One region of the Psychrobacillus psychrodurans genome, then DNA from elsewhere that is predicted to be linked to it. Evidence: riboswitches for the same ligand, from Rfam matches in the RefSeq annotation. Region 1 holds a riboswitch; each other region holds the start of a gene.
The links. Region 1 has a riboswitch for S-adenosylmethionine ahead of metK (methionine adenosyltransferase). Riboswitches for the same ligand answer to the same signal wherever they lie in the genome.
Positions count from the first base shown of each region.

Region 2: it holds a riboswitch for S-adenosylmethionine, as region 1 does, so the genes downstream of both, ACQCPR_RS08325 (MetQ/NlpA family ABC transporter substrate-binding protein) here and metK (methionine adenosyltransferase) in region 1, are expected to answer to the same signal.
Region 3: it holds a riboswitch for S-adenosylmethionine, as region 1 does, so the genes downstream of both, ACQCPR_RS18290 (acyl-CoA dehydrogenase family protein) here and metK (methionine adenosyltransferase) in region 1, are expected to answer to the same signal.
Region 4: it holds a riboswitch for S-adenosylmethionine, as region 1 does, so the genes downstream of both, ACQCPR_RS13595 (methionine ABC transporter ATP-binding protein) here and metK (methionine adenosyltransferase) in region 1, are expected to answer to the same signal.

Region 1 is NZ_CP189791.1:2,648,435-2,654,238, reverse strand. Features, by position in the region: gene pckA (phosphoenolpyruvate carboxykinase (ATP)) at 1-693, opposite strand, end outside; SAM riboswitch class I at 889-1,006, shown strand; gene metK (methionine adenosyltransferase) at 1,256-2,452, shown strand; gene ACQCPR_RS12805 (gamma carbonic anhydrase family protein) at 2,597-3,109, opposite strand; gene ACQCPR_RS12800 (alpha/beta hydrolase) at 3,219-4,010, shown strand; gene ACQCPR_RS12795 (SRPBCC family protein) at 4,167-4,589, shown strand; gene ACQCPR_RS12790 (ArsR/SmtB family transcription factor) at 4,589-4,912, shown strand; gene ACQCPR_RS12785 (hypothetical protein) at 5,223-5,804, shown strand, end outside.
Region 2 is NZ_CP189791.1:1,766,247-1,772,050, reverse strand. Features, by position in the region: gene ACQCPR_RS08335 (pyridoxal phosphate-dependent aminotransferase) at 1-663, shown strand, start outside; gene ACQCPR_RS08330 (PPC domain-containing DNA-binding protein) at 698-1,204, opposite strand; SAM riboswitch class I at 1,358-1,473, shown strand; gene ACQCPR_RS08325 (MetQ/NlpA family ABC transporter substrate-binding protein) at 1,567-2,388, shown strand; gene ACQCPR_RS08320 (methionine ABC transporter ATP-binding protein) at 2,446-3,471, shown strand; gene ACQCPR_RS08315 (methionine ABC transporter permease) at 3,464-4,135, shown strand; gene ACQCPR_RS08310 (enoyl-CoA hydratase/isomerase family protein) at 4,150-4,926, shown strand; gene ACQCPR_RS08305 (alpha-hydroxy-acid oxidizing protein) at 4,939-5,804, shown strand, end outside.
Region 3 is NZ_CP189791.1:3,696,609-3,702,412, forward strand. Features, by position in the region: gene ACQCPR_RS18285 (catalase) at 1-1,478, opposite strand, end outside; SAM riboswitch class I at 1,641-1,741, shown strand; gene ACQCPR_RS18290 (acyl-CoA dehydrogenase family protein) at 1,846-3,021, shown strand; gene ACQCPR_RS18295 (transporter substrate-binding domain-containing protein) at 3,033-3,884, shown strand; gene ACQCPR_RS18300 (amino acid ABC transporter permease) at 4,093-4,809, shown strand; gene ACQCPR_RS18305 (amino acid ABC transporter permease) at 4,822-5,535, shown strand; gene ACQCPR_RS18310 (amino acid ABC transporter ATP-binding protein) at 5,549-5,804, shown strand, end outside.
Region 4 is NZ_CP189791.1:2,769,972-2,775,775, reverse strand. Features, by position in the region: gene ACQCPR_RS13615 (arsenate reductase family protein) at 1-281, shown strand, start outside; gene gcvH (glycine cleavage system protein GcvH) at 355-735, shown strand; gene ACQCPR_RS13605 (toprim domain-containing protein) at 810-1,160, shown strand; gene ACQCPR_RS13600 (thioredoxin family protein) at 1,172-1,492, shown strand; SAM riboswitch class I at 1,528-1,632, shown strand; gene ACQCPR_RS13595 (methionine ABC transporter ATP-binding protein) at 1,842-2,867, shown strand; gene ACQCPR_RS13590 (methionine ABC transporter permease) at 2,860-3,528, shown strand; gene ACQCPR_RS13585 (MetQ/NlpA family ABC transporter substrate-binding protein) at 3,591-4,394, shown strand; gene ACQCPR_RS13580 (nuclease-related domain-containing protein) at 4,903-5,804, shown strand, end outside.

The DNA.
Region 1 (5,804 bases):
GAATAATGCAACGTCCCCGTCATCTCCAACATTTGCAGAGCAGTGCATTGGTAAAATGTCTTGTTCTGGAAGCAAATAGTTCATAATAGAGAATATTGATTTTTTCATCTCACCAGCATATTCAGTACCACCGATTAACACAGTGCGTTTTTCCATGGATACAATGATAAACGTTTCTGTACGGGTACCATCTACAGCAGGATCCGCTTTGAAATTAGGAGCAGAAAGAATAGTGAAGTCTGTTGTATGTGTAGCAAGATCTTCCTGTGTTGGACGGATAAATAACTGATGAGCGAAAAGATTATGCCAAGCGTATTCGTTAATTACTTGAATACCTAGACGTGATTCTTTATCTGCCCCTGCATATCCTTTAAACTCGAAGATTTCGTCTTGTTTGTTTAAGAAGTTAATCATTTTTTTATATAGAGCATCAAAAACGTCAGAAGAAATTGGTTGGTTTACTGAGCCCCAATCGATTTTGTCTTTTGAAATAGCTTCATCTACTATATACTTATCTTGTGGGGAGCGGCCAGTATATTTCCCTGTTTCGGCTTTTACTGCACCAGTAGAAGTTAAAACAGCTTCTCCTCTTGTTGTAGCTTTTTCCACAAGTTGTGGCACTGACAATTGGCTGCTAACGTTATTTCCTGCTAACAATTCTTTCAGTTCACTCACAGTATCGATTGAATTCATCTTGAATATACCATCCTTTTTTTATATTTCCTCTAAAAAAGAGGAAGTTTTTCTAGATATGTGAAATAGTATAACACATTAAAGTAATTAGTCTATACTAATGAAGTTAATATTTTTCTTTTGTGAATAAAATGCAAACAAAAAAATAGTTGACTTCTGCTACGTATTTACGTATGATGATGAATTGAACGGATACTCTTATCCCGAGCTGGTGGAGGGGTCAGGCCCTATGAAACCCGGCAACCTGTAATTGTTTTATTATTACAAAGGTGCCAAACCTGAGACAAGGTGAAATTCCTTGATTTGATAAGAGTGAAAGGTGCTTATGATATTAATACCTTTCCTCATGTGTATTTACGTGAGTGAGAGGTTTTTTTATTTAACATCGCCCTTTATCCTTGTGTGCCAAGTCCGAAACGGCTTCAAGTTAACTTCAATTCACAGCAATTACATTTACTCTTATGTGATGAAAATGCATGAAACATTTTGAATGGCTTGACATGGGAATGAGTACCGTATCAATTCTTGAGAGAAATCTCGCGGGATATAGGAGGAATAATCTATGACGCAACGTCGATTATTTACATCAGAATCAGTAACAGAAGGGCATCCAGATAAAATCTGTGATCAAATCTCTGATGCAATTCTAGATGCAATTTTAGCAGAAGACCCAAATGCTCGTGTAGCTTGCGAAACGAGTGTGACGACAGGACTAGTATTAGTTGCTGGAGAAATTACTACATCTACATACGTAGATATCCCTAAAGTAGTTCGTTCTACTATTAAAGAAATTGGCTATACACGTGCTAAGTATGGCTTTGATGCAGAAACTTCTGCTGTGCTTACTTCAATTGACGAACAATCAGCTGATATCGCGCAAGGTGTGGACCAAGCTTTAGAAGCAAGAGAAGGCTCTATGAGTGATTCTGACATTGATGCAATTGGAGCAGGAGACCAAGGTTTAATGTTCGGCTATGCTTGTAATGAAACACCAGAGCTTATGCCGCTACCTATTAGTTTAGCGCATAAACTATCTCACCGATTAGCACAAGTTCGTAAAGACGAAACTTTAGACTATCTTCGTCCAGACGGAAAAACTCAAGTAACAGTAGAATATGACGAAAACAATAATCCTGTTCATATCGATACAATTGTTATTTCAACACAACATCATCCAGAAATAACTTTAGAACAAATTCAAAAAGATATTAAAGAAGTAGTAATTAATCCAATTGTTCCTACAAATTTAATAGATGAAAATACAAAATACTTTATCAACCCGACTGGACGCTTTGTAATTGGTGGACCACAGGGTGATGCTGGCTTAACAGGACGTAAAATTATTGTAGATACTTACGGTGGTTATGCTCGTCATGGTGGGGGAGCATTCTCTGGTAAAGATCCAACAAAAGTTGACCGTTCTGCTGCTTACGCTGCACGTTATGTTGCTAAAAACATTGTTGCTGCTGGCCTTGCAGATCGTTGTGAAGTACAACTTGCTTATGCAATTGGTGTAGCTAAACCAGTTTCAATTGCTGTAGAAACTTTTGGCACTGGAAAGGTAGAAGAAGTTGAATTAGTTTCATACATTCGTGAACTATTCGATCTTCGTCCAGCAGGAATTATTAAAATGCTAGATCTTCGCCGTCCAATATACAAACAAACAGCTGCATATGGTCACTTTGGTCGTACAGACATTGATGTTCCTTGGGAGAAAACAGATAAAGCTGCAGCGTTAAAAGAAAAAGCTGGATTATAAGTAGTATGAACAAAAAAGGCTTTCCTATAATGGAAAGCCTTTTTTCATACAAATAATAACTATCTAATAATACAGCTAATTTTCGTTTCAGGAGGAATTGAACAGCATATATAGTTTTCTTTTACCAGAAAGATCATTAACAAATTATTTTTGAAGGGATTTATAGTATTGACCTTTTTCTACATATTCCCGGATAATTCTTTGTACATCAGCTTTATCGTCTTCATTTAGCTCACGCACCACTTTTGCTGGGCTGCCTAATGCTAATGAATTTGGAGGTATTTTTTTGCCAGGCGGTACGAGACTTCCAGCTCCGATAAATGCACCATCTCCAATTTCAGCACCATCTAAAATAATCGATCCCATTCCTATTAAAGCTCCTTTACGTATAGTACAACTATGTAAAGTCACCTGGTGTCCGATAGTTACTTCATCTTCAATAATAAGTGGCTTATTTGGACTCTGATGTAAACAGCTTAAATCTTGTATACTTACTTTACTTCCAATAATAGTAGGAGCAACATCCCCTCTAATTACCGTATTAAACCAAATTGTAGTCTCTGGACCGATTGTCACATCACCTGTTATTGTGACATAATCAGCTATAAAAGCAGAGTCGTCTATAGTCGGTGTTTTACCTTTATATGGATAAATCATTTCACATACACTCCTTTTGAAATTAGATTATAATTAATCGTATCAGACATAAAGATTGAAAGAAACCTAATACCATGAAATTGCAAGGAAAGAAAAGAGGTTTGTTTATATGTGGAAATGGGAAACAGAAGGAAAGCCTAAAGCAGTAATAGTTATTGTTCATAGTGCTTATGAGCATCACAGAAGATATGCTTGGTTAATTGAAAAGTTAAGAAGTTCTAACTATCATATTGTAATGGGTGACCTGCCAGGCCATGGAGAATTAAAGAAAACAAAAACTATTCATGATGAATCCTTTGAACAGTATAAGAACTACATTAAGCAAGCGTTGCAAGTTGCAGTTACGTATGATCTTCCAATATTTTTAATGGGACATGGCTTTGGAGCCACTTTACTTATAAAAGTTTTGCGTAAACTAGATATTGAATACGCTGGTGTAATACTAACATCTCCATGGTTACAGCTTCAAAAGCTCCCTTCGAAATGGACCAACACACTAGCAAAGTTATCAGTACCACAGAAAATCAATCATGATATTCACTTAAATGAATTAACGAGAAATTATGAAGTGTTCCAACAATTCGCATCAGATCCCACCTATAGAACCTTCATTTCGACAGAATGGTACAAGGAACTCCAAGCACTAATAAAATCTGTGAATCAATTGACCATCTCCATACCAAATAAACCGATTCTTGTTATGACTGGAGAGCGGGATAAGATTACAGATACAAATGCTGCAGCTAGTTGGTTAAGAAAACAAGAACTTTCTGAATATCAATACAAAGAATGGAAAAATTGCTTCCATGATCTCTATCAAGAACCGGAGCGGGAAGAAATCTTTACATATTCTCAGTCATTTATCAATAATGTACTCACGGACATTGGCTATATTGTTTGAAATTAAAATCCTATCTACTAACTGTAGATGGGGTTTTTCTTATTTTGAGCTAAACAAAAGAATGAGTATATACTAAAAGTTGACATAACACCTTTTGGTTATATATAATATAACACCTAAGGGTTACATAACAAAGTTGAAAAAGGAGCTTTTTTCATGAAAGAAAATTTACCTGATATTACGCAAACAGTTTTAGTAGAGGCACCAATACAAAAAGTATGGAATTATGTTTCAACTGCGGAAGGAATCTCTGCTTGGTTTATGCCAAATGATTTTCAAGCTAGGGAAGGATACGAGTTTACTATACAGTCGCCATTTGGACCATCACCATGTAAGGTGCTTGAGATTGACGAACCACATAAACTATCATTTCAATGGGACACAGATGGTTGGTTTGTTACATTTCTTTTGAAAGAGATTGGTACTCAAACTGAATTCACATTGATTCATGGTGGTTGGAAAGATGGAGAAGCACTAGTTCCAAAAGCTAAAATGTCCGGTGCAGCTGTCCGTGGCACGATGGAACAAGGTTGGGTTGGAATTGTACAAAACAAATTTAAGCAAGTTGTCGAAGTTTAATGGAAGAAGTTGTTAAAAAGGTGGATGTTTTTCAAGCGATTGCTGATCCGACAAGAAGAGATGTCCTTAGACTCTTAGCAAACAAAGAGAGGTCTATTGCCGAAATATCTTCCCATTACGATATGAGCAGAACAGCGATTGTTAAACATCTTAATGTATTAACTGATGCAGGTTTAGTGAATGGTCAAAAGTCAGGCAGAGAAAAAGTGTATCATTTACAACCGGAGCCATTGACGGAAGTAAAGCAGTGGCTCGACTACTATGAACAATTCTGGAATAACAAGCTTTCTAGATTAAAGTTCCTAGTAGAAAATGAAGAGTAAGAATTTAATAGTTAAAATAACCCTGTCAGCGCTACTGATGGGGTTATTTTAACTTGGTCAGAGAAGTTCCTTAACTTCTAAAAGGGCAGGATAATTTTCAGTATGTTTAGCTCAGGGGAGCCAGAGTCCTATTTAATTCTATTTCGGGCTCTAATAGGTGCCGTAAATTTTGATATCCCCCCAAAAAAAGTACATTGGTATTTAAATTAGTTGTAAATAAATGAGCTTTATTATATAGTATTAGTGTAATATATAACTAGTACACGAATACACTATGCTGATGGAGATAACAAAAAAAGGGGATGAAAAATTGAAAGGGTTGTTGTTGAGGGAATGGACTCTTTATAAGTCATGGCTTTTCGGTTCAGCAGTATTTAGTATTGGAGTTATTTTAATTCTTCCAATACTATTGCAAAGGTATTTAATAACAGAGGCAGCCATTCAAGAGATAAGGATGGTTTTAATGTTTTTAATGCTTAGTTTTAGTGTTGTTAATCACTTTGCTCAGTTTAATAAATCATTAAATACCGACAATGGAAAAAAAGATATGTGGCTACATAATCCTCATTCTATGCATACATTGATTGGTGCCAAATTATTATTTAGCTTAGGTATTTATTTTGTTAGTAATATTTTCATCACTACAGCAGGGATATATTTCATGTCAAATGTAATTTTAGGTAGCTTCGCGCAATTTCTTATCCTACAGCTTCTAATATTAGTTGTTATGCTATTTGTCGGTATCTCCGTAAGTATTATATGGTTATTCTTCTGGACAATTTATTTGGAAGGTAAATATTGGATCGGAAAATTATCACTTATTGCTACAGTAGTAATATTCTTTTTAATAGCTAGTTTATTACCGAAACTATTTAGTTTTCTTTCATTTAAT
Region 2 (5,804 bases), 880 kb from region 1:
CTTATGTACTTAAACTATCCAAATAACCCCACTGGCGCTATCGCTAATTTAGAATTTTTCCAAGAAACTGTTTCGTTGGCAAAAGAAAAGGACATTGCCATTGTCCATGATTTTGCATATGGTGGAATAGGTTTTGATGGAGAGAAGCCAATTAGTTTCTTACAAGCTGATGGTGCAAAAGACGTAGGTATTGAAATGTACACATTGTCCAAAACGTATAATATGGCTGGCTGGAGAGTTGGTTTTGCTGTTGGGAACGCTAAAATTATTGAAGCTATAAATATAATTCAAGACCACTTATTTGTTAGTCTCTTCCCTGCCATACAGGATGCTGCAACGGTTGCACTCAATGATAGTCAAGAATGTGTAAAGGAATTAGTGGATTTATATGAGGGCAGACGAAATGCTCTTATTGAATCTTGTAACAGTATTGGTTGGCAGGTGAATGCACCAAAAGGTTCCTTTTTCGCATGGTTACCTGTTCCCGATAATTTTACAAGTGAAGCTTTTGCAGATTTACTTTTGAACGAAGCCGATGTAGCAGTTGCTGCTGGCAATGGGTTTGGTGGATACGGCGAAGGGTATGTTCGCGTGGGTTTATTAGTAGATGAAGATCGATTAAGAGAAGCAATTACACGCATTGGAAAGCTTAGTTTATTTTAAAAAATTGCAGCCCTTTAATGTAGGGCTGCAATTTTCATTTATTTAGCTGATTAGGTTTTTCTTTATTTGTTTCTACAGGATAAAACTGATTAGCTCCAGTTTCTTCGTCAAACTGTCTCTTAAACTCCATATCAACAGTTTCTGCCAACACTAGGTCTACTGTAATAACAGGATTTTCACCTTTAATAAAATGACCACCAAAAATTTTGCCATTTTGGTCACATATTGTACCGTGGAAATGCGTTTCAAATTGATCATCTCTTTGGCATACAACTCCTGTACCCTGCAAGAACTCAATTGGCCCCTCTTTCACCACAAGATTATTGTATCCTACACCTATAGGGGAATCTTCATTTGGTACTAAATACACAAATCCACATCTTTGAAAACTACCAAAACAACTAAGAATTGTAGCTGATTGAATTCCATTTACTTTACACAATTCCTCTATCCCTTCCAGCAGATCAGTTCCATAAATTAAACGTGCGCTCACTATCTTCCCTAGCTGCCCTACAGCATAATTTGCTCTAATTTTTGACAACGCTTACACACTCCCTATGTATAATTATTTATTGTTATTAAACATAAACTAATTCGAATGATATATGCAACTATAAAAAAAGTCTGTTGACTTTAATAATTTGATGTAGTAAATTATATTTTATGAACTGTTGGAAAACTTAATAGCTGATATCTCTTATCAAGAGTAGCTGAGGGACTGGCCCGATGAAGCTCGGCAACCATCCATATATTTTTTGTATATGGAAAGGTGCTAAATCCTGCAAAACATTTTGTTTTGATAGATAAGAGAGGACAAACGTATGTATGCGCCTCTCTTTCTACTGGAAGAGAGGCTTTTTATATTTATACAACGTTCTTAATAATTATTCGGAGGAATGACAAATGAAAAAGATTGGATTTTTATTATCAACGGTATTATTAACTGGAACTCTTGCAGCTTGTGGGTCTGACGCTGCGTCAGAAGCTAAAGCAATCAATGAAGACAAAATAGTAGTAGGAGTAACTGCCGGACCACATGAACAAATTGTAGAAGTAGCTGCAGAAGTAGCAGCTAAAGATGGTTTAGAAGTAGAACTTAAAGTATTCTCTGATTATATTCTACCTAACACTGCATTATCAGAAGGTGATTTAGATGCGAATAGCTATCAACACGAACCTTTCCTAGACACGTTTAACGAGGATCACAGTACTGACTTAGTACCAGTAGGAAAAACAATTTTAAATCCAATGGGTGTATATTCAGAAAAATACAAGTCAATTGATGATCTACCAGACGGTGCAACTTTTGGTTTGCCAAATGATCCAACGAATGGCGCGCGTGCACTATACATTTTAGAAGAACATGGCTACATCAAAATTAAAGAAGACAAAAGAGAAACAGCTAGTATTTATGACATTGAAGAAAATCCAAAAAACTTGGAATTTATTGAACTAGAAGCTGCTCAAATACCAAAACAATTAAGTGAAGTAGATGCAGCTGCCATTAATACAAACTTTGCACTTGAAGCAGGAATTAGCCCAAAAGAGGATTCTATATTATTAGAGTCTTCTAACTCACCTTATGTAAACTTTGTTGTTGTTCGTGCGGAAAATAAAGATGATCCAACGATTCAAAAATTTGTAAAAGCATATCAATCGGAAGAAGTACGAAAGTTTATCGAAGAAGAGTTTAAAGGTTCTGTATTAGCTAGCTGGGACGAATAATGGACTTGAAAACGTTACCGACTTCGGTAGCGTTTTCTTTAGAAAGGAAGATAGTAAATGATTGAGTTAGAAAATGTATCGAAAGAATTTAAAAGCAAGAGTGGAATAGTAAAGGCAGTAAACCAAGTAAATATTCAGGTTAATAAAGGAGAAATTCATGGAGTCATTGGATATAGCGGTGCTGGTAAAAGTACACTGATTCGATGCGTAAATTTACTCGAACAGCCAACGGAAGGCAAAGTTTTTATTAACGGTGTTGAACTTACTTCCCTTCCCCTCCCTAAATTGCGTGAAACCCGCAATAAAATTGGTATGATATTTCAAGGATTTAATCTATTAAAAACAGCAACTGTTTATGATAATATCGCCATTCCACTTAAGCTACTTGGATATAATAAAGCGCAAGTAAAAAAACGAGTGGATCAATATTTAGAAATAGTTGGATTAACTGACAAGCATACAAACTATCCAAACCAGTTATCTGGTGGCCAAAAGCAGCGTGTCGCAATAGCCCGTGCACTAGCGCAGGAACCCGAAGTATTGCTTAGTGATGAAGCAACAAGCGCACTGGATCCGGAAACTACTGATTCCATATTAGATTTGCTTCTAAAGATAAATCGAGAATTAGGTATTACTATACTTTTAATCACGCATGAAATGAATGTCATTCAAAAAATTTGTGATCATGTGTATGTCATGGAAAATGGAGAAATTGTTGAACAAAATACAGCTATTAATCTATTTACTAAACCTACACACCCTACTACTAAAAAGTTTTTAAATACAATAAGTCAGCGTAATTTATCCACTTCTTTAATTTCTCAGCTAAATGTTACGGGTGCAGTCACTCGCTTAACATTTGTCGGGGACAGCACTGGAAAACCTTTATTAGCTGAAGTAAGTCAAAAATTTAATGTCAAACCGAACATATTAACTGCCAATATTATCGAACTTAAAAATGGCATTGTCGGAAATATAGTGGTCCATTTAATTGGCGACAAGGACCAGGTTAGAAATGCTATACACTATTTAGATTCTCAAGGTGTAGCAACGGAAGAACTGGAGGGACAGTCTCATGAGTAGAATCGATCAATTTATAGAACAATGGCTACCGATTATTGGTGAGTCTGTTGTACAAACATTTCAAATGGTGGGTATCTCCCTATTTTTCTCAGTATTAATCGGGATTCCATTAGGTATTTTAATCGTCCTGACCAGACCTGGCCAGGCATTAGAAAACAAATTTATATATCAAATCACTAATTTAATCATAAATATTGTACGTTCTGTTCCCTTTATCATTTTACTATTTTTCATAATTCCTTTTACAAGATTAATAGTTGGAACAACTATTGGAGTTCAAGGCGTTATCGTGCCATTAGTAATTTATACAGCTCCATATATTGCTAGACTAATGGAATCTGCTCTTTTGGAAGTGGAAAATGGTGTCATAGAGGCATATACTGCTATGGGTATTAGTACACGCGCAATCATTTGGAATGTTTTACTTCGAGAAGCTCGTCCTTCTATTGTTTTAGGATTAACCATTTCAACTGTCAGCTTAATCGGTGCTACAGCAATGGCAGGTATGGTTGGTGCAGGTGGTTTAGGTGACTTGGCATATCGTTTCGGACATTTACGTTATGAAGTTGATGTAATGTATGCGACAGTAGTAATTTTAATCATCCTAGTACAAAGTATTCAATCTATCGGAAATCGTATTGCTGCAAATATTAAAAAAGACTAGCAGGAGGCGAACTTATGACGAATCTTTTATATGTTGAACGTAGTGGATCAATCGCAACACTTGTATTTAACCGAGTGGATAAGAAAAACTCTTTCTCCCTAGCTATGTTCAAAAAGCTCGGTGAAATATTAAATGATTTAGAGAATGATCAGCAAGTTAAATTGTTAATCCTTAAAGGTGCGGATGAAACTGCTTTCTCCTCTGGTGCAGATATTACAGAGTTTTTAAAAAATCGTTTCTCTGCCCAAAAAGCAAAGGATTATAATGATGCAACACTTGAATCAATTGAAAAATTATATCGTTTCCCCAAACCTACTATTGCCCTTATTAAGACATTAGCCATTGGGGGTGGATTAGAACTTGCTAATTCCTGTGACTTCCGATTCGCATCTTCTGGTAGTAAGCTTGGCATAACCGCTGCAAACATCGGCATTATTTATAACCTAGTAAGTACAAAACGGTTAGTTAACCTTATCGGAATTACAAAAACAAAGGAATTATTGTATACTGCAAAACTAATTACAGCAGAAGAAGGAAAAGAAATTGGCTTAGTTGACTATATTTATCCGATGGAAGAGATAGAGGAAAAGTGTCATGAGTTCGCTCATCAAATTATCCGTAAGTCTTCCGTTGCCAATAACGGTATTAAACAAGTAATTCAAGCAATTATTGATGGTGATAATGAAGAAACAAAACAAATTGAAGAACTTATCTTAGATTCTTTCAGCTCCGATGACTATAAAGAAGGCATCCAAGCATTCTTAGAAAAAAGAAAACCAAATTTTACATAAGAGGTGTTTCATATGTCCACGAATGATCTATTATTAAAAAATATTGGAGCAAACTCCCATTATCCTATTAACTTTGCAGAATTAGAAGAAGGAGCAAAACAAATATTAGAACCCGGCCCATTCGGATACATTCGTTCCTCTGCTGGTGGTGAAGAAACATATAAAAAAAATACAGAATCTTTTTTTAAGTATTCTATCATCCCGCGTTTTTTAACGGATGTATCTACTTTAAATACAGAAGTCACGATTCTAGGCTATACATATCCCCACCCCCTTCTCATTGCTCCCGTCGGGGTGAATAAAATTGCACATGAAGATGGCGAATTAGCGGTATCCAAAGCTGCAGCAAAATTCGGATTTTCTTATATTCAAAGTACGGTATCCAGCTATTCTATTGAAGAAATTGCTGCAGAAACAAATGGTAGTTCTAAATGGTTCCAATTATATTGGTCTTCTCAAAATAAAGAAGTTTCCTTTAGTATGGTAAAAAGAGCAGAAGCAGCGGGCTATGAAGCAATTGTATTAACAATAGATACTACGATGCTTGGTTGGCGAGAGGAAGATATTCGCAATCAATACTCTCCATTGAAACGCGGATTCGGACAAGGAAATTATGCATCAGATCCAGTATTCATGGCTTCACTTAGCGATCATTCTCAAGAGACTATCGTAAATAATATTTTAGAAAATATCTACCACCCTACTTTAAATTGGATGAATATTTCTGAGTTACGCGAGCATACAACTCTACCAATCCTAATAAAAGGAATACTTCACCCAGAGGACGCTAAACTTGCTGTTGAAAAAGGGATGGATGGAATAATCGTCTCGAATCATGGAGGACGCCAATTAGATGGTGTTATTGCTAGCATTGATGC
Region 3 (5,804 bases), 1.0 Mb from region 1:
TTCGCGAACATCTCTAGAACTTGTTGACGAACAGTCAATTCTTTACACTTACCAAGTTCGAAACTAAATGCGCTAATAATATGTTCTTTTTCTGGATTACTCATGCTATTCCAAAATAACTTAGCTTGCGAAAAATGGTCTTTAAAGCTCTCACTTCGTGCACGAACTTTTCGAGCATCTATCTTCTCCTGATAATGCGAATACCCACCTTCAGCTTCACTAACAGGTATCGGAGTATTCCCAGCAAGAGAGTTTTTATGATAGCTCACTCTTCCCACATTAATCGATTGTCTTCCATATCCATCACGCTGGTTATTGTGGAATGGGCAAACAGGTCTGTTTATCGGTAGCTCATGAAAATTAGGACCACCAAGACGGATTAATTGTGTATCTGTATAAGAAAATAATCGTCCTTGAAGTAGTGGATCATTTGAGAAATCTATTCCTGGTACAACACTTCCTGGATGGAACGCAACTTGCTCAGTTTCAGCAAATACATTATCTACGTTACGATTTAATGTCATCTTCCCTAAAATTTTTACTGGTATCTCTTCCTCTGGCCATAGTTTAGTAGGATCCAAAATATCAAAATCAAATTTAAATTCGTCTTCCTCTGCGATAAGTTGGACTCCAAATTCATACTCAGGATAATCCCCATTATCAATCGCATCATATAGGTCACGACGATGGAAATCCGGATCTTTCCCATTTATCTTTTGTGCTTCATCCCATACAACTGAATGGGTACCAAGTAGTGGTTTCCAATGAAATTTTACAAAATGGGATTTACCTGCCTCGTTAATGAAACGAAATGTATTTACACCGAACCCTTCCATCATACGAAAGCTACGTGGTATAGCCCTATCTGACATTGTCCACATGATCATATGTGCCGTCTCCTGATTGTTAGCAACAAAATCCCAAAACGTATCATGTGCAGTCGCAGCCTGCGGAATTTCATTGTGTGGCTCTGGCTTTATAGCATGCACCAGGTCTGGAAATTTAATAGCATCTTGAATGAAAAAGACAGGAATATTATTTGCTACTAAATCATAATTTCCTTCTTCCGTATAAAACTTAGTAGCGAATCCTCTAGCATCGCGAGCTAATTCACCAGATCCACGTGAACCTGCCACAGTAGAAAACCTTACAAACACTGGAGTCTTTGTGCCAGGTGTTTGTAAGAACTTTGCCTTCGTAAATTCACTTGCTGATTCGTATAATTCGAATTCCCCATGAGCTGCATAACCTCTAGCATGTACTACTCTTTCTGGTATGCGCTCATGATCAAAATGCGTCATTTTTTCACGAAAATGGAAATCTTCTATCAAAGTAGGACCTCGTTCTCCTGCTTTTAGAGAAAATTCATCTTCAGATATTTTTAGTCCTTGATTCGTAGTCAATGCTTGTCCTTGATCGTCCACACGGAATTTTTCTAATTGTTCATCTTTGCTATTTCCAGTTACTTTCTTATCCAAACAAACTCCTCCTCTACTTATATCTACACTATTGTTTATACCCTGAATGACAGTTCAAAAACCCCTAAAATAGAATCAAACACTTAATTCATACTAAATCGATAAGAATTACTATTGACTTCTTGCAGATTAAGTAGTACGATTATTCCCACAACTCCATACTACTTATTAAGAGAAGCTGAGGGACTGGTCCGATGATGCTTCAGCAACCGCCACTTCTATGGTATGGTGCTACTTCCAGCAAGAAACTTGAGAGATAAGTGTACATAAAATTACTTACTCTTTTGATTTTCAAAAGGGTTTTTTATTTGCATTTAAAACCAACTTAACACATAGGAATAATTAAAATCAAAAGGAGACGACAACTGTGAATAACTTGTACATCAAAACGGAAAAACAGCAGTATTGGATCAATCAGTTATATGAGTTAGAAGAAAAATTTAAAAGTAAATCCGCCGAAATTGATGAACAATCTATTTTTCCAAAAGAAAACGTGGATGATTTGATCAATATCGGATATGCAAGCCTTACACTACCCGAATCGTATGGTGGTAATGGATTTTCTGTATACGATATGGTTCTTTTACAAGAAACACTTGCTAGCTTTGATGCCAACACAGCCCTATCAGTAGGTTGGAGCTTAGGTGTTGTTGGTGAACTATTTGAAAACAAACTTTGGAAAAAAGAGAAACTCGACTTTTTTGCAGCAGAAGTATTAAATGGCGCACTCATAAATCGTTCTGTCAGTGAAGCTCAAACTGGAAGCCCAACGCGTGGGGGTAGGCCTGGAACTATAGCCATAAGAAAAGGAGATTCTTGGGTACTAAATGGACGTAAAATATTCACGACCGCATCCCCTGTACTATCCTACTTTTTAACATCTGCATGGATTGAGGAAAAAGAAAAAGTTGGTTTCTTCCTTATTCCTCGCAATACAGCTGGCCTTTCCATTGAAGAAACCTGGGATGTTGTATCCATGCGAGGAACGAGTAGTAATGACTTAGTATTGAATAACGTAATCGTTCATGAGTCAAATCTAGTAGAGCTCCCCGAGTTCGCAAGTGGTGGAAAGATTAATGGGTGGCTATTACATATACCAGCGACCTATCTCGGAATCGCACAGGCAGCAAGAGACTACGCAGTACAATTTGCCAATACCCATTCACCAAATAGCTTGAACGGATCTATTGCACAGCTGCCAAACGTTCAACAGCTTTTAGGAGAAATAGATTTAGAGCTTACGAAGGCAAGATTAGTCATTTATGGAGTTGCTACTTCCTATGACAATGATGTTACAAAAGAACTACTTTCTAATGAAGTAAGCGTGGCAAAGCATATAGTCACTAATTCAGCCATCACTATTGTTGATAAAGCAATGCGTTTAGTTGGTGCCAAAAGCTTACAGCGAACTAATCCACTACAACGCTATTATCGAGATGTCCGAGCGGGACTACATAATCCTCCTATGGATGATATGACTATTAAGAAACTAGCACTTTCAGCGTTAGAAGAAGTAAATAATAAAAACTTAGTAAAAGGATAAGGAGAATGAACATGAATAAGTATTTTAAATTAGTGGCGGTTGGTTTAGTATCCATAACTTTTTTAGCGGCTTGTAGTTCCGGGGAGGCTTCTACTTCATCAGAAGGTGGTGATGTTCGCAAAGTAAAAGTAGCATATGACATGGCCTCTAAACCTATTTCATGGTTGGATGACAACGGAAACGCCACTGGATATGATGTAGAAATTATGAAACTAGTAGATGAACTACTACCTGAATATGAATTTGAATATGTAGGGACTACAAGTGATGATCTATTAATCGGGGTAGAGCAAGGCAAGTTTCAGGTTGGTGTGAAAAATGCTTTTTGGACAGAGGAACGCACAGAAAAATTTATTTTCCCCAAGGAATTCCTTGGTTTAAGTAGTGCAGGTCTCGTATTGAAAAAAGAAAATGAGCATATTAAATCGTTAGAGGATTTTGCAACTGCTGAATATTCTTTAGCACCGATTGCCGCAAATAATGCGCAGTATACTGTAATTGATGAATACAACAAAGCAAATCCTAATAACCCTGTAAAACTAGATGCAGGTGATGCATTTACCGTGGATGTAATCCAATGGGTCAATGAGGGGCGTGTTGACGGCGGAGTAATAATTGAAGGACCATTCCAAAAACAGGTTTTAGATGAAACTGGTCCTTACTATAATCTAAAAGATGAAGTTGTTTACAATGAATTTGCAGTTATCAAGACATGGCCATTATTCAACAAAAAAGAGCAAGAATTTGCAGATGCTTACGATAAAGCTATTAAGCAATTACAAGAAGAAAAGAAAACAAATGAACTCAGTACAGAGTTCTACGGTCGAGACCTTTTTGAAGTGTTAGACCAAGTTGAAAGATAATTGTTAGATTCCTATAACGTAAAACAACAATTAGTAGGGTTTTCTTCACCCCACCTTATTTTAGGAGTTTTACGGGCAGTTGTTCCACCTATAAGTAGTTACTATAGAATAAAGCCTTGGATTGGAAGTGTCACTGCCCGTTTATTCGGGATAGAGGCTGCCTGGCGCAGGATGCACAGGTAGCCTTTAAAATATCATAGGGGGAATAATGCACAATATGGAAAAATACTTTGATGTATCGTACATATGGAACTCACTTCCGATATTGCTTCCATTTTTAAAAGTAACTTTTGTCGTTGCTGGATTATCCATTATTTTCGGTACTTTTTTTGGTTTGATTCTCGCTATGATGAAGCTTGGAAAGAGTAAAATTGCTCAAAAAATAGCAAACTTCTATATAACGATTTTAAGATGTACACCATCTATCGTACTACTGTTTTTAGTGTATTACGGTGTACCTGCTTTAGCCGATAACTTCGGTTTATATTTACATGATTTAAATACAGCAGTATTTGTCGTCATTACCTTCACCTTACAATTCGCAGCTATCATGGCAGAGGTTATTAGATCAGCCTATGAGTCCATAGAAAAAGGTCAATTTGAAGCTGCTGTTAGCGTTGGTTTAAGTCCCTTTCAAGCATATAGAAGAATCATTTTCCCACAAGCACTTGTAGTTGCACTTCCTAACTTCGGAAATGGCCTTATCGCATTACTTCAAGAGGGGTCACTTGCATATACTATCGGTCTAATCGATATCGTTGGGAAAGCCAATTTAATCATTGCAGCAAACTATAATACACATGCATTAGAGATATTTATCGCGCTTGCACTAGTTTACTGGATTTTATCCATACTTATCGAAAAGTTCTTTGGAAAGCTTGAAAAAGTATTTAGCAAAGGAAAGCATACAATTAACACAAATTAAGGAGTGTAAATAATGTCGGAAGGTTTAAATTATACATTTTTAATCGATACATTCTTCATTGCATTATCCGGTGTACCAATTACGCTTCTCGTTACCGTTGTAGCTTTGCTTATTGCACTACCTTTAGGCTTTTTATTGGCTTTAACACGTATCAATCAAGTGCCTGTATTAAACTGGTTCTCAAGAATATACGTTTCCTTCGTAAGAGGTACACCGATTATTATTCAAATTTTCATCGTTTATGCGAGTGTCCCCTTAATACTTTCCTTGTTTTTTGAGAGGTATAATCTCAACATAAACGTCTACGATATCAACCCTATTTGGTACGCTTTTATCGTATTCTCTTTCAGCACTACAGCTATATTGATAGAAGTATTTAGATCGGCTTTAAGCACGGTCAACAAAGGACAGCTAGAGGCAGCTCAATCAGTTGGACTTTCAAATTTCCAAGCCTACCTTAGAATCGTAATACCTCAAGCGTTGGTCGTAGCATTACCTAATATTTGTACAGCTACCGTGAATCTAATAAAAGCTACATCACTTGGATATGCAATGTCCTTACAAGAAATCACATTAAAAGCGAAGGTAGCGGCAAATGTAGGCTATAACTATGTGGAAGCTTATATAGATATTTTTCTTGTATATATAATTTTGTGTAGCCTTGTCGAATACGGATTTAAATTATATGAAAAACGTCTACGCAGATACAAATATGTGAGCGCTTAAGGAGGATTATCAAATGTTAACGATCAATGAAATTCATAAATCATTTGGGAAGAATGAGATATTAAAGGGAGTAGATTTAACTATTGATAAAGGTGATGTAGTAGTTATTCTCGGTCCAAGTGGCTCTGGAAAAACGACATTATTACGCTGCATTAACTTTTTAGAAAAGGCCGATAGTGGTATGGCAACTTTTGGGGAGTTGCAAGTAAATTTGCATGATGCCTCTAAAAAAGATATCCACACCATCCGACAAAAAACAGCTTTCGTAT
Region 4 (5,804 bases), 120 kb from region 1:
ACATAGACAACCATATAGCTGAAAATCCCCCAACTAAAGATTTGCTTCAAAAAATGTTCGAAGTAAGTGGCTTAGAACTCAAAAAATTCTTTAATACTTCTGGTATGAAATATCGTGAACTTGGTCTAAAAGACAAGCTTCCAACAATGTCAGAAGATGAGCAATTAGCCTTGCTTGCTTCTGATGGAATGCTTATTAAACGTCCAGTTGTTTTTGATGGTGAAAAATTAACGCTAGGCTTCAAGGAACAACAGTTTGAGGATGTTTGGAAGACTTCTTAAAGTCACTTGTTTTTACTATAAAAATATGTGAATATAGTAGATGAATGTATTATTAATGGAGAGGGGTATATATATGAACGCACCTAAAGATTTAAAATACTCAGCAGAGCACGAATGGGTAAAGACTGAAGGCGGAAATATCCGTATCGGTATTACTGAATTTGCACAATCAGAGCTTGGAGATATCGTGTTTGTCGAGCTTCCACAAGTCGGAGATGATATTAAAGCAGGAGATCCATTTGGTAGTGTAGAGTCTGTAAAAACTGTATCTGAACTGTATGCACCAATAAGCGGTAAAGTAGTAGATGTAAATACAGAATTAGAAGATAACCCTGAATATGTAAACGAATCCCCTTATGAAAATGCATGGATGATTGTTGTAGAGCCAGCTGATGTAACGGAAGTCGATGGTTTACTTTCTCCAGAAAAATACGAAGAATTAATTTCAGAATAATTATGAAAACGCCGCTTAATGTCGGCGTTTTTTTCATATAATATTGGAAAGGGCATAGTTGGGAGAGATGCTGAATGGCTATTGTCTTTAGTGAAAAAATAATTATAGTTGAGGGAAGATCAGATAAATTAAAGCTTTTAAAATTACTTGATGAATCAACAGAAATTATTTGTACAAACGGAACGATATCCAATGTAAAGCTAGAAGAGATTTTAAGTCCTTACGACGGTATTCCTATTTATGCGTTTTTAGATGCGGATAGATCAGGTGAGCAAATTCGCTCCATCGTCAGGAAAGAATACCCTGAAGCTATTCATCTATATACCAATCCAATGTATTGTGAAGTGGCGACTACACCGTTCAAAGTTTTGGCATCCATATTAAAAAGTGTTAATATAAAAGTGAAGAGACAATATTTACTTTAGGATGATGTAATGTGAATGAATGGACACTTGAACAGTGGAACGACCATAAGAACAGTGGTCAGCTTACAATGTTCTATATTTATACACCCTTATGTGGAACATGCCAAGTTGCAAGTAAAATGATGCAAGTTGTACAAGAGATGATGCCTTTTTCAATTGGCCAAGCAAATATTAACTATCTAGAGAATTTTGCAATGGATTATTATATTGAAAGCGTACCATGTCTGATAATCGCTAAAGGTGGAACTGTACATAAAAAGATATATGCATTTCAAGCAGTTCCATTTATATTAGAGACAATAAAAAGTATTGACGAGCAAGTAGTCGTGTGATAATATTCGATATACCAACAAATTAAATAGTGTTACTCTTATTAAGAGTGGTGGAGGGAAGTGCCCTATGAAGCCCGGCAACCGTCATGTAAATGAAATGGTGCCAAATCACGCAAAGCTATTGCTTTGGGAAATGAGAGAATGGATGAACGTTATTAAAATAAATAACTTAAAACCCTTCTGCTCTTTTGCAGGAGGGTTTTTTTAGATAGAAATGGGAAGTATATGTATTTACATAGTAACTGTTGACTCATTGAGTAGTTTTAAAATGCAGGATTAAAAATTCATACAATATTTCTTGAAGATAGATAGGCAATTGAGCATTTCGTAGAAAGGTGGCAAGGTTCCCATGATTAGTTTAAATAATGTTTCGAAAAAATTTAGCACGAAACAAGGTACAATCGTTGCAGTTGAAGAGGTGAATCTTGACATAAAGAAAGGTGAAATTTTCGGCATCATTGGATACAGTGGTGCAGGAAAGAGTACACTTATTCGATTATTGAATGGATTAGAAAAGCCAACTTCGGGTCAAATTATCGTCAACAATCAAGATATTACAAAGATAAATGAAGTGAAGCTTCGTCAAGTAAGACAAAAGGTAAGTATGATTTTCCAACACTTTAATCTGTTATGGTCAAGAACGGTTGCGGAAAATATTGCTTTTCCATTAGAAATTGCTGGTGTTCCACAAGCACAACGTTCTTCAAGAGTAGAGGAACTAATTGATTTAGTTGGTTTAGAAGGTCGCGGACATTATTATCCTTCACAGCTATCAGGAGGACAAAAACAACGTGTCGGAATTGCACGGGCATTAGCCAATCGTCCAGAAGTGCTTCTCTGCGATGAAGCGACCTCTGCGTTAGATCCAGAAACTACGGACTCAATTTTAGACTTATTAGTTAGTATCAATGAAAAATTAGGGCTGACAATTGTATTGATTACCCACGAGATGCAGGTTATTCAAAAGATTTGCGGTCGTGTTGCAGTAATGGAAAAAGGTCATGTGGTAGAAGAAGGAAAAGTACTAGATGTATTCCAAAACCCGCAACAACCTATTACGAAACGTTTTGTCTCGCAAGTCAGTGATTCCAATAAAGCAATACAAACAATACAGCATTTAAAAGAGCTATATCCAAATGGCAAGCTGATAAAGCTAGTATTTGTTGGAGAGCAAACAGAACAACCAATATTGTCTAGACTTATTAAGCAATTTGATTTAGAAGTCAATATTGTTCAAGGTAATATTTCGCATACACAAAATGGCGCATTTGGTACCTTAATCCTTCAACTAGAAGGAGATGCATTATTGGTGGATGAGGCCATCCGCTATATACATGAACAAAAAGTAAATACAGAGGTGATCAACAATGATTAATGATTTATTTCCTAATGTTGATTGGCCAAAAATGTGGGAAGCAACCGTTGAAACATTATATATGACTGCAGTATCTACTATACTGACAGCAATTATTGGGCTAGTGCTCGGTCTTTTACTTTTCTTAACTAGTCCTCATCAAGCATGGGCGAACAAGTTAGCAAACTGGTTAACAGGTGCTTTCGTTAATATATTCCGTTCCATTCCATTTATTATTTTGATTATTTTATTAATCCCATTAACGAAGTTTTTAGTTGGAACAATGCGTGGGCCAAATGCTGCATTCCCAGCTTTAGTTATTGGAGCTGCTCCATTTTACGCTCGTATGGTGTTGATAGCTCTACGAGAAATTGATAAAGGAGTACTAGAAGCAGCTAAATCGATGGGCGCTAAAACTTCTACTGTTATTTGGAAGGTTCTACTGCCAGAATCTATGCCCGCATTAGTATCAGGGATTACGGTTACGGGAATTTCACTAGTTGGTTATACAGCTATGGCCGGTATTATAGGTGCTGGGGGACTAGGAACGCTAGCATTCTTAGATGGATTCCAAAGAGGTAGAACAGATGTAACACTTGTTGCCACAATACTAATATTAATCATGGTATTTATAATTCAGTGGATAGGCGATTTAATTACTACAAAAATAGATAAACGATAATAGGTGTAAACGAGAGTACTCGATCACATAGAAATCATAGGTAAAAAGGGAGAGATTTGAAAATGAAGAAGTTATTAGCTGGAGCTTTATTATCAGTGAGTGCATTAACACTTGCAGCGTGCGGAGAAGAAGAGGGTAGTAAACTTGTAATAGGTGCATCGAACGTACCTCATGCAGTTATATTAGAAGAAGTTAAACCAATTCTTGAAGAACAAGGAATTGAACTTGTTGTAGAAACGTATCAAGATTATGTATTACCAAACAAAGATTTAGATTCAGGTGACTTGGATGCGAATTATTTCCAACATATCCCTTACTTTGAATCACAAAAAGCTGATTTTGGATATGACTTCGCTAATGCAGGCGGTATACATATCGAACCAATCGGTTTATATTCTAAAAAATACGGTTCTATTGAAGAGCTACCAGAAGGTGCAACAATTCTAATGAGTAACTCTGTTGCAGATCACGGACGTATTCTTGCTATGTTAGAAGCAAAAGGTCTTATTAAATTAGCAGATGGTGTTGACAAAACAAAAGCTGAAGTGAAAGACATCGTTGAAAATCCTAAAAATCTTGAATTTGACGCTAACTATGAATCTGCTCTGATGGTTCAGTTATATGAGAATGAAGAAGGCGATGCAGTATTAATCAACTCTAACTACGCAATAGACGCTGGTATCAATCCATTAGAAGACTCTATTGCAATTGAAGACTCTGAATCTCCATATGTGAATATCATTGCTGTAAACTCAGGTGATGAAGACAATAAAGAGATTAAAGCATTAGTAGAAGCATTGAAATCTGAAGAAATTCAAGACTTCATCCTAAGCGAGTGGGGCGGATCGGTAGTACCCGTAAAATAATAATATTATTTGAGGAAACAGACATCTTCGGGTGTCTGTTTTTTTGTGCGGGCGAATGGCTAAAGCCCAAGAGGAAGTCGCAACCGCCCGCTCGAGTATTTTAAGAGCCCGAGCCATCCTGCTATCCGCCCGGGTGAGGACGAACGCCCGAGAAGAAGTCGCAACCGCCCGCTTGAGTATATTAAGCGCCCGAACCATCCTACTATCCGCCCGGGGGTAGGACGAACGCCCAAGAGGAAGTCGCAACCGCCCGCTCGAGTATTTTAAGCGCTCGAGCCATCCTGCTATCCGCCCGGGGGTAGGACGAAAGCCCAAGAAGAAGTCGCAACCGCCCGCTCGAGTAGTCAAAGTGCTCGAGCCATTCTGGTATCCGTCCAGCAGAAAGTGAGCACTAAAAAGAGTCAATACCGCTTTTCAAGCATTCTTTATTCACCAATCTGCACAATAAAAAATTTAGTCTAGAAAAGACTAACTATTCGTGATATTGTGTTGAAGAGGTGATGATAATTTGATAATTAAACCGTATTCCCCTTCAAAATATGTAGCAAGAATGGCTGATTTAATAGAAAGACTTTCTCCACAACATCCACAATATACAAGAATTTCAAAAGAGATAGGTGCTATTAAAGCAGGAGATTATGGTGAAGAGGTTATTTACAAAGTGCTAGAGCAAATGAAAATTCCATATAAATGTTATATTTTTCACAAAGTGTTTCTCTTTGCGGAATTTGCATTTGAATTAGACTTCCTAATAATAACCCCATATGGAGTAGTAATTCTTGAAGTAAAAAACATCATTGGGGAATTAGAGTTTTCAACTAATCCATCACAACTTATCCAACGAAAAGAGGATGGAAGAATAACTAAATATCCTTGCCCCGCAAATCAGTTGAATGAATATAAATATCAACTTTCTCAGTTCTTCCTCCAGTATAATATTTCAGTCCCAATTCATGGTGTAGTAATCTTTGCGTCTCGTAATAGTTTTGTTAAACATTCAGTCAGCGGCGTTAAAATAATGTATAGGAATGAAATGCGTTCCTACCTACGACATTTCCCCGAAAATAGTTCAACCTTAAGTCAAGAAGAAATGGAGAAAATAAAAGAAGTTATTCTAAGAAGTACCTATTCGCCTCCATCCATTCCTCTTATCGAACATTTCTCAATTTCACTTAAAGATTTAAAGCTCGGAGTAAAATGTGAAAGCTGCGGATTTATTGGAATGCAGAAAATAGCCCGAACTTGGTATTGTCCTACTTGTAAAGAAAACAATTCATATGCACACAAAAAAGCAGTTTCCACTTATTTTTCGCTCTGTAAAGAAACTATTACTAATAAAGAATGTAGAGAGTTTCTCCTTTTAAACAACAGGTATGAAGCAAAAAGAATTCTATCAAGCTCTGACTTAGT